Linked DNA regions of Cytobacillus luteolus. The protein of the gene in region 1 interacts with the protein of each later gene in a pairwise test. Links are inferred from orthologs where the notes say so. Each region holds a gene or a part of one and is shown in the gene's direction. Other genes may lie near its edges.

What was found. The genes of interacting proteins can lie anywhere in the genome.
Region 2: the proteins of mntR (region 1) and J2Z26_RS19235 interact in binary tests that used the Escherichia coli proteins (3 or more experiments, as listed by UniProt). The link is inferred for Cytobacillus luteolus from one-to-one orthologs.

What each region holds. Positions count from the first base shown.
Region 1 is NZ_JAGGKM010000003.1:5,771-11,494, forward strand. What follows is about bases 1,375-4,082. They hold mntR (transcriptional regulator MntR), read left to right. Parts: upstream 1,375-2,372; coding sequence 2,373-2,792; downstream 2,793-4,082. Other genes in these bases: splB (spore photoproduct lyase), read left to right, coding at 1,375-2,274; J2Z26_RS08405 (patatin-like phospholipase family protein), read left to right, coding at 2,893-3,771; J2Z26_RS08410 (SA1362 family protein), read right to left, coding at 3,802-4,082. In the rest of the region: J2Z26_RS08385 (vitamin B12-dependent ribonucleotide reductase), read left to right, coding at 1-753; J2Z26_RS08390 (hypothetical protein), read right to left, coding at 968-1,117; more of splB, read left to right, coding at 1,249-1,374; more of J2Z26_RS08410, read right to left, coding at 4,083-4,203; J2Z26_RS08415 (YqhR family membrane protein), read left to right, coding at 4,455-4,976; aroQ (type II 3-dehydroquinate dehydratase), read left to right, coding at 5,047-5,517; J2Z26_RS08425 (M24 family metallopeptidase), read left to right, coding at 5,492-5,724.
Region 2 is NZ_JAGGKM010000008.1:14,513-18,973, forward strand. The notes cover bases 1-2,953. They hold J2Z26_RS19235 (methionine ABC transporter ATP-binding protein), read left to right. Parts: upstream 1-940; coding sequence 941-1,966; downstream 1,967-2,953. Other genes in these bases: J2Z26_RS19230 (O-acetylhomoserine aminocarboxypropyltransferase/cysteine synthase family protein), read left to right, coding at 1-331; J2Z26_RS19240 (methionine ABC transporter permease), read left to right, coding at 1,959-2,627; J2Z26_RS19245 (MetQ/NlpA family ABC transporter substrate-binding protein), read left to right, coding at 2,641-2,953. In the rest of the region: more of J2Z26_RS19245, read left to right, coding at 2,954-3,483; J2Z26_RS19250 (YuzK family famiily protein), read left to right, coding at 3,774-3,917; Fe-S cluster assembly ATPase SufC, read left to right, coding at 4,224-4,461. UniProt on the Escherichia coli protein: Part of the ABC transporter complex MetNIQ involved in methionine import. Responsible for energy coupling to the transport system. It has also been shown to be involved in formyl-L-methionine transport.

The sequences.
Region 1 (5,724 bases):
GGCGATAACGAAGAAGGCACTAATCGTTTAAGAAATGCATTCACTCAAACTGGCTTTATGGAAAAAATGCCAGAAGATATTAAGAATGGTATTAAAGAGTACGGAATTCGTAATTCACACCTGTTAACTGTTGCTCCCACAGGTTCCACAGGGACAATGGTTGGAGTCAGTACCGGCTTAGAACCATACTTCTCCTTCTCATATTTTAGAAGTGGGCGTTTAGGCAAGTTTATTGAAGTAAAAGCAGATATCGTTCAAGAGTATTTAGACAAAAATCCTGAGGCAGATCCAAATAACCTTCCAAAATGGTTTATTTCTGCAATGGAGCTTGCACCAGAAGCACACGCTGATGTTCAATGTGTTATCCAGCGTTGGATTGACAGCTCAATTAGTAAAACAGTAAATGCTCCAAGAGGGTACACTGTTGAGCAGGTTGAAGGAGTATATGAGCGTTTATACAAAGGTGGAGCAAAAGGTGGAACTGTTTATGTTGACGGTAGCCGTGACTCACAAGTATTAACTCTTAAAGCGGAAGAAAACACTTTTGAAGAAGAAGTTGTTACAGAGACAACTGAAAAGAAAAAGAGTCATGTTGTATTAGTAGATACAATTAATGCATTACGTTCAACAGATGTAACCATCGGTTCAGAAGTTGGAAATACATGTCCAGTTTGTCGTCAAGGTACGGTTGAAGACCTTGGAGGCTGCAATACGTGTACTGGATGCGGCGCACAACTTAAATGTGGATTGTAAAATAGTAAAAAAAGACCCTGCTTTGGGTCTTTTTTTGTTGTTTTTATTTAAATAGCACTAACTAATCCACCCTAATTAGATTAGCCAACCCTGTTATTATGAAGTTTATCGGTCAAGCAAGAGGATTTATCGGTCTATACCCAAATGAAATCGGTCTTACTTATAGCTTATCGGTCAACTCGCGATAGATTTCGGTCTATCACCAAATCACGAGTTAATACTCAATCTCCTCAAAATCCTTCGGCTCTGGAGTAGGCTGCATAGTTTGCAACTCCTTATTTTTCGAAATTTCATCATTTAAATCTTGATATGCCTTAACCTTCCCAATTTTTCTTTGATAGCGTTTCCCTTCATTAGGATTCATGTACATTTACCTCCTTTGAATTAGAATGTTACCGATAGTTTATCCAAATATCCCACAACCTTTTATGGAAACCATTGGCGCATTTTATCCATTCTAATCCGGTCATACTAACCATAAAAAGAGGTGAAACCATGGAACCATTTATCCCACAGCTCGTTTACATAGAGCCTAAGGCCCTAGATTATCCACTTGGAGTCGAGCTAAAAGAAAAATTTGAAAAGATGGGAATTGAAATTAGGGAAACAACATCGCATAATCAAGTCCGCGATTTACCAGGTGACAATGAAAACCAAAAATACAGAATTGCCAAATCCACACTCGTGGTAGGTATACGAAGAACTTTAAAGTTTGATACATCAAAACCTTCAGCAGAGTATGCGATTCCATTGGCGACAGGCTGCATGGGCCACTGTCATTATTGTTACTTACAAACCACGCTTGGGAGTAAACCATACATTCGTACTTATGTGAACCTTGAAGATATTTTTGAACAAGCAACTAAATATATAAAAGAAAGAGAACCAGAAATCACACGTTTTGAAGCAGCTTGTACCTCGGATATTGTAGGTTTGGATCATTTAACTCATTCACTTAAAAAGACGATTGAGTTTATAGGTGATACTGATTTGGGTAGACTTCGATTTGTTACTAAATACCATCATGTAGACCATCTTTTAGATGCGAAGCATAATGGTAATACGAGGTTTCGCTTTAGTGTAAATTCTCGTTATGTGATAAAGAACTTTGAGCCAGGAACATCATCTTTTGATGAAAGGCTTGAGGCAGCAAGGAAAGTTGCAAATGCGAATTATCCTTTAGGCTTTATTGTTGCGCCTATTTATATGCATGAGAATTGGCAGGAAGGTTACTTCGAACTTTTTGAAAGATTGCATGCATCTCTTCAAGGGATAGACCTTTCAAACTTATCCTTTGAACTTATCCAGCATCGTTTTACTAAGCCAGCAAAAAAAGTTATACAGCAAAGATATCCTAAGACCAAGCTTGAGATGAATGAGGAAGACCGAAAGTACAAATGGGGACGCTACGGAATTGGAAAATATGTCTATAAAACCGAAGACGCAGAGGATATTGAAACAACAATTAGACGTTACATCCATGAATTTTTTCCAAGTGCTGAAATTCAATATTTTACGTAAGTCGTGGTAAACGTTTCCTTAATTGCTTGTCAGCCTATAGGTTCTATTGTAAACTTTTAATACAAGAAGCTTTCCGGCTAAGTTATGGAGGAGACAAAATGCCAACACCAAGTATGGAAGATTACATTGAACAAATATATATGTTAATTGAAGATAAAGGCTATGCAAGAGTTTCTGATATTGCCGAAGCTCTGTCAGTCCATCCCTCCTCAGTAACGAAAATGGTTCAGAAACTGGATAAAGATGAATATTTAATATATGAAAAATATAGAGGGCTAGTATTAACTACAAAGGGTAAAAAGATTGGAAAGAGATTGGTCTTTAGGCATGATTTATTAGAACAGTTTATGAAATTAATTGGTGTTGATGATGATAAAATTTACAATGATGTAGAAGGAATTGAACATCATTTGAGTTGGAATGCGATTGATCGAATTGGAGATTTAGTTCAGTATTTTGAAGAAGATAATTCTAGAATTACTGAGTTACGAGATGTCCAAAAACGAAATGAAGAATAGTGTTTCAGGTTCAATCCTGATAACACTATTCTCTTTTTTTTGGTCTAATTCACCCCTCGTTTTGATACATATATATCAAAAGTACGAGGGGGATTTCTTATTGTATATCGATGGTGTGTTTTCGGGAGGTGGGATAAAAGGATTTGCGTTAATTGGTGCATTTAAAGCAATCGAGGAAAAGGGGTTTAAGTTTAAGCGCTTAGCAGGAACGAGTGCAGGCTCACTTTTGGCAGCATTTATTGCAGCGGGATATACAAGTTCGGAGATCATTGAATTGATGGATGAGATAAATATGAAGGAATTCCTGGATAAGCGAAAAACAGTTATTCCCTTCCCTTTTTCTAATTGGCTTTTATTATATTGGAAGCTAGGGCTTTATAAAGGATTTGTATTAGAAAAATGGATTGAAGAGAAGCTTGAAAAAAAGGGAGTGAAAACATTTGCTGATCTTCCCCATCAATCACTTCGTCTAGTTGCTTCTGACCTTACGAACGGTAAGATCCTTGTTTTACCAGATGGTTTGAAGCCGTACGGTATTAACCCAAGGACCTTTTCAGTTGCTAAAGCTGTGCGTATGAGCTGTAGCTTGCCCTATTTTTTTGACCCAATAAAACTATCCATAAAAGAGAACAAAAACATTATTGTAGATGGAGCTGTGTTAAGTAATTTTCCAATTTGGCTTTTTGAAGAAGAAAAGAAGGCAAGACCATTATTGGGAATAAAATTGAGTACGAGCTATACAGAGAAGCCTGCAAACCAAATAAATAACGCAATCCAGTTGTTTACGGCTCTATTTGAAACAATGAAAGATGCCCATGATGCACGCTACGTATCAAGAAGACATGAGAAAAATATCATCTTCATACCTTTAGAAGGAGATCTAACTACAGAATTTGACCTTACTGAAGAGAAAAAACAATCAATCATTAAAGTCGGGGAACAAAGAGCAGCAGACTTTTTGAAAAAATGGACATATTAAAAATAGAAAAAAAAAGAAGAATCAAGTTTTCTAAAAGAAAGCTCGATTCTTCTTTTTGCCTTTTTTTCCTTCAATAACAGTTAGGTGTGTTGGGGTCGATTTCTTCTTTGGTGTTGACGGTTGATTCGGCTTTTTTACACTTGTTAAACTCGCCTTTTTGTTTATTGAACCAAGTACATTACTTTTTCTACTTCCTTGGTCATTAAAACGCTTTGCGGATTGTTTGGCTGCTCTTAAATATGCAGAGTGTTCTTTTCCACCAATTCGCCGTCTAACAAACCATTTATAAATAAGGAAGATAACAACACCAAAAAAAGCATAAATAGCTAGTTGTTTTAATAATTGCCCCGGCTCAAATAGTAGTGTAGATAAGAGGCCAAATACACTAAGACTAATGAGAACTAGAACAAAAATATTACGGCGACGATTCAAGAGAAACACCTCCTAACAGCTTTTTTTTAGTTTATTAAGTAAGACAACTTTAGTTGCCGATTATTAGTAAAATATTTCATTCTTTTTTATTTTTAACTTACTTTATATTTTACAGGAAAAAAGATGAAACAACTAGTGAGAACTATATGTATTTAGTATAACCATGATTTTCCTATTATAGACATAAATTGATTACACTTCATATTACGTTCAACACCTGGACATACTAGCAAATGGAGGTGCTTAAAGAAATGGTAGAAGCAAAGAAAAAGGATCCGGCTCTTGAGCAAAACAAAAAAGAAGAACCAATGTCAATTATGGCAAAAGTAATGGTTATCGGCTTGTGTGGAGGAATCTTTTGGAGTCTTTTAGGTTACCTTCTCTATATTTTTAATTTCACTAAGATAAGTCCTAATTTAGTATTACAGCCGTGGGCACTGGGTGATTGGAAAAACGGCCTTTATGGACAGTTTATGGGAATCTTTATCATTGGTTTACTATCGATAGGTGTTGCTCTTTTATATTATGCTGTTTTAAGAAGGTTTGAAAAAATTTGGGTGAGTATGATATTTGGTATAGCGTTATGGGGATTTGTATTCTTTCTTTTAAATCCTATTTTTCCAGACCTAAAAAGTGTATGGGAACTTGGCAGAAACACAAATATTACAACAGTGTGCCTATACCTTTTATATGGTGTTTTTGTAGGTTATTCAATTTCATTTGAGGTAAACGATATCCAAAAACAAGGACAGAGTGTAACGTCAAATAGCTAGGTATAAATAGTGTTTTATGTTAGAATGTTCTTTGACTGAACATTCTTTTTTTAACAAGGAGTTTATAATAATGAAGCGCATACTTCTAATTAATGGTCCTAATTTAAATCGTTTAGGAAAACGTGAACCTCATATTTATGGTCATGCAACTTTGGATGATTTAGAAAAGGATTTAAGACTTTTTGCCAGTCAGATTGGCATTAACCTAGTTTGTGTTCAATCAAACCATGAAGGAGTCATTATTGACAAAATTCATGAGGCTGGCGATACATATGATGGGGTTATTATTAACCCAGGCGCTTTTACACATTATAGCTATGCAATTCGCGATGCAATTGCAAGTATTACAATTCCGACAATTGAAGTTCATATTTCAAATGTGCATGCCCGTGAAGAGTTTCGACATACATCGGTTATTGCACCCGTCACGGTTGGCCAAATTGTAGGGTTAGGACTATATGGTTATAATGTTGCAATTTTAGCGATGCTTGAAAAATTAGGGGGGAAAGTGGAGTATGTTAAAATTAGAGAAACTACGTGAAAGCTTTAAGAATCATAGTGTAGATGGATTACTTATTACAAATGCTTATAACAGACGTTATATGACAGAATTTACAGGAACCGCTGGTGTAGCACTAGTATCTGAAACGAAAGCTGTGTTTATCACAGATTTCAGATATGTAGAACAAGCAAATAAACAAATTGAGCATTTTGAAATTGTACAGCATAAAGGCCCAATTATTGAAGA
Region 2 (4,461 bases), on another replicon or contig:
ATTAGCGAAGAAGTACTTACCTAAAGGTGCTGGTGCAGTTGTTGTATTTGGAATCAAAGGTGGCAGGGAAGCTGGAGCAAAAGTCATTAATAATGTAACTCTTTGGTCTCATGTAGCGAATGTAGGGGATGCCAAGAGCTTAATCATCCATCCTGCAAGTACCACTCATCAGCAATTAGGGGCCGAGGATTTAAAGAAATCCGGAGTGACTGATGATTTAATCAGGCTTTCAGTTGGAATTGAACATTGTGAAGATCTTCTTGAAGACTTAGAACAAGCAATTGAAAAGGCAACAGGACTTTCTTCTAAAAAGCCAGTAAGTGCTATTTAAAAATAGTAAAATATAAAAATATTATTTTTGTTGACACTGATTTCTTACCCATGATATACTCACTTTCGTACTCAATTAATACTTAACTGTTTTAAAGCGATAATTGAATAAAGTGTAACTCTTATTGAGAGAGGTGGAGGGATGTGCCCTATGAAGCCCGGCAACCGTCAACTATGTTGAAATGGTGCCAATTCACACAAAGCTATTGCTTTGGGAAATGAGAGGAAGGACTATATTACGTATGCCTTTCTGCTCATTTGAGTAGAAGGGCTTTTTGTTTTTTGTTAGGCTCTTTACGCAATGAAAGTTGCTTATTAGGTAATTATTTGATAGTGGATTGGAGCGGAAGGCATTTGACTCCTGCGGGAAGTAGAGGAAAGGTCGAGACCCGCAGAGGGAACGTCGAGGAGGCTTGACTTCCTCCCCGCGGAAAGCAAATGCCTGTAGCGCAAAGGAACGGTCAAAGTTAAATCTGTAAACAACAATATTTGAGAAAAGAGACATTGATAAACTAAATAAGTCCTGTCCATATTTAAGAATATTTACATTATCCTACGCTTGAAGAACCAAACTAAACAGAAGTAGTTACTTAAAGAAGGTGAGAAATAGATGATTACATTGCAAAATGTAAAAAAGATTTATAAATCGAAAACAGGATCAGTGACTGCTGTTGATGGCGTTAACCTAGACATTAAACAAGGAGAAATCTTTGGAATCATTGGTTACAGTGGAGCTGGGAAAAGCTCATTAATCAGACTATTAAATGGACTTGAAATTCCAACAGAAGGCTCAATATCTGTAGCAGGCCATCAAATTACCAGTGCTAAAGGAAACAAGTTAAGAAAAGCACGACAGGAAATAAGTATGATTTTTCAACATTTTAACTTGTTGTGGTCACGTACAGTTAGCGAGAATATCGAGTTTCCTTTAGAGATTATTGGAGTGCCAAAGAAAGAAAGACTTAGACGCGTTGATGAGTTAGTAAAGTTAGTGGGACTTGAGGGAAGAGAAAAAGCCTATCCTTCACAGCTTAGTGGAGGACAGAAGCAAAGAGTAGGTATTGCAAGGGCACTAGCAAGCAATCCCAAAGTGTTACTTTGTGATGAGGCTACCTCAGCGCTTGACCCACAAACAACAGACTCAATCTTAGATTTGCTGGTAGATATAAATGAGCGCTTAGGTCTAACAATTGTGCTTATCACTCATGAGATGCATGTTATCAGGAAAATTTGCCACCGTGTTGCAGTTATGGAAGATGGAAAGATAGTTGAGCAAGGTCAGGTTTTAGAGGTATTTAGGAAACCTAAGATGCCAATCACCCAAAGATTCGTAAAACAAGTGACGGAGCCAGAGGAAACAAAAGAAACGATTGAGCACTTGCTTGATCAATATCCAAACGGTAAAGTCATCCAACTCACTTTTGTAGGAGATGCTGCTGAACGTCCATTGATGACAAATTTAATTCGAAACTTTAATCTAAACGTTAACATTCTTCAAGGGAAAATCTCACAAACCCAAAGTGGTTCTTACGGTACTCTTTTTATCCATGTTGATGGAGACACTAGCGAAATCGATAAAGCAATTGATTATATTCATAGCGAGCAAGTTGAAGTGGAGGTGATAGCAAATGCTTGAGGAGCTATTACCAAATGTTAAGTGGGAAAAAGTTATAACGGCTACCAATGAAACACTATACATGACTGGAATCTCGGTCATCGCGACATTTATCTTAGGCATTATTTTAGGTTTGTTATTATTTCTTACTTCTAAAGGGAACATATGGGAAAGTAAGGCTATGAATTCAGTTATTGCAGCCATCGTAAATATTTTCCGTTCTATTCCATTTATTATTTTAATTATTTTGCTGATTCCATTTACTAAAACAATAGTTGGTACAATACTAGGTGCAAATGCTGCCCTTCCTGCTCTAATAATCGGAGCAGCTCCGTTCTATGCAAGAATGGTTGAAATTGCTCTTAGAGAAATTGATAAAGGGGTTATTGAAGCAGCCAAATCAATGGGTGCCACAACAACTACAATCATTACAAAGGTTTTACTACCTGAATCTATGCCAGCGTTAGTGTCCGGAATTACTGTAACAGCCATTGCTCTTGTAGGATATACAGCTATGGCTGGAGTAATCGGAGCTGGCGGTCTAGGAAACCTTGCTTATTTAGAAGGGTTTCAAAGAGGCAATAATGATGTAACATTTATTGCCACTGTTTTAATTTTAATTATTGTTTTTATACTTCAGTTTATCGGTGACATTGTCACTTCAAAATTAGATAAAAGATAAGGAGAGATTTAACATGAAAAAAACGTTATATTCACTATCATTATTTATTTTGCTTTTAGCCCTAGCAGCTTGTGGGACAGCAACTAACGAAGATAATAATACTGCAGGGGATGAAGCTGAAGCAGTTAAATTAGTTGTAGGTGCTTCAAATGTTCCACATGCAGAGATTTTAGAAGAAGCAATACCATTGTTAGCAGAAAAGGGAATTGAACTTGAGATTGTACCATTCCAAGATTATATTTTGCCAAACAGAGCATTAGCAGATAAAGAAATTGATGCGAACTACTTTCAACATATTCCGTATTTAGAAGCACAAATTGCTGATAATGGTTATGATTTTGTGAATGCTGGTGGAATTCATATTGAGCCAATTGGTGTTTATTCGAAAAAATATAAAAGTTTAGATGAATTACCTGAAGGTGCGTTAATTATTATGAGTAACTCAGTAGCTGACCATGGTCGTATTTTAACAATGCTTCAAACAGAGGGCTTAATTACGCTAAAAGAAGGTATTGATACAACGACTGCAACAATTGATGACATTGTAGACAACCCGAAAAACCTTGAGTTCAAAGCTGATGTAGATGCGGGATATCTTCCACAGGTTTACAATAATGATGAGGGTGACGCAGTCTTAATTAACACAAACTATGCGATTGACGCTGGATTGAATCCTAAGGAAGACTCCATTGCACTTGAAGGTTCAGAATCACCATATGTTAACATTATTACAGTAAGAACAGGCGATGAAAACCGTTCTGAAATTCAAACGCTAGTTGAAGTACTTCGTTCTGAACAAATTCAAAACTTCATTTTAGAAAAATATGAAGGGGCAGTTGTCCCAGTAAGTGAATAATAATTTGTAGGTGTCTGACACAGATCAGGCACCTTTTTTTGGTGATTTTGAATAAAAGCGAGGAAATGAGAGTATTTTATTCCAATTTTAATCAATTATCATGCCTGATTTGAAGTGTGGCTATAAATAAAGGGGGAGATTATTTTTTACTGAAATTTGCAATTTGTTAGGATGAGATTCAAGGTGTTAGTATTGGCATATGGTTAATTTAACTTTTAAATAAATGAAAGGAATGATTCATTATCAGTGAAAAACTGAATTTGAATTACACAAGCGAAATGGAGAAGGCCATGCACCAGGCTCATGGGATAAGTTATGAGGTGTATAGCTCCAATGTCGAAGCAAGAATGAAAGTTGAACAGAAACGTGAACAGGATTATGTAAAAGGGAAATTATTAATTGCACGATTGGACAGTAAAGTTCATTCAATTTAATATATCGACGAAAAAACCAGAAGTGATTTCTGGTTTTTTCTTATTTATATAGGTATTCCTCAAAAACAGAATGGTTTTTAACTTTAAGTGTAAAAATAGAAAGAATATAAATTTGAGCCTAGGTAAAAAAATAGCACAATGAAGAAATAGAAAACACATAATTCTAAAATTATTGTAGAAAGCTCAAAAGGTTGCTATCACTTTTAATTTGTTATAAGATTAGAATGAGAATAAAATGAGAATAAGGGTAATGACGATAAGTCTAACCTATACAAAATTTTTTTTTGTAAAAATGGAGGTATTGTAATGGCAGGTTCAACTTTAACAATTAAAGATCTTCATGTATCAATTGATGGTAAAGAGATCCTTAAGGGTGTAAACCTTGAGGTTAAGGGTGGAGAAATTCACGCAATCATGGGACCAAATGGTACAGGTAAATCAACTTTATCATCAGCGATCATGGGACATCCAAAATATGAAGTTACAAGTGGCTCAATTACACTTGACGGAGAAGACGTTCTTGAAATGGAAGTAGATGAGCGTG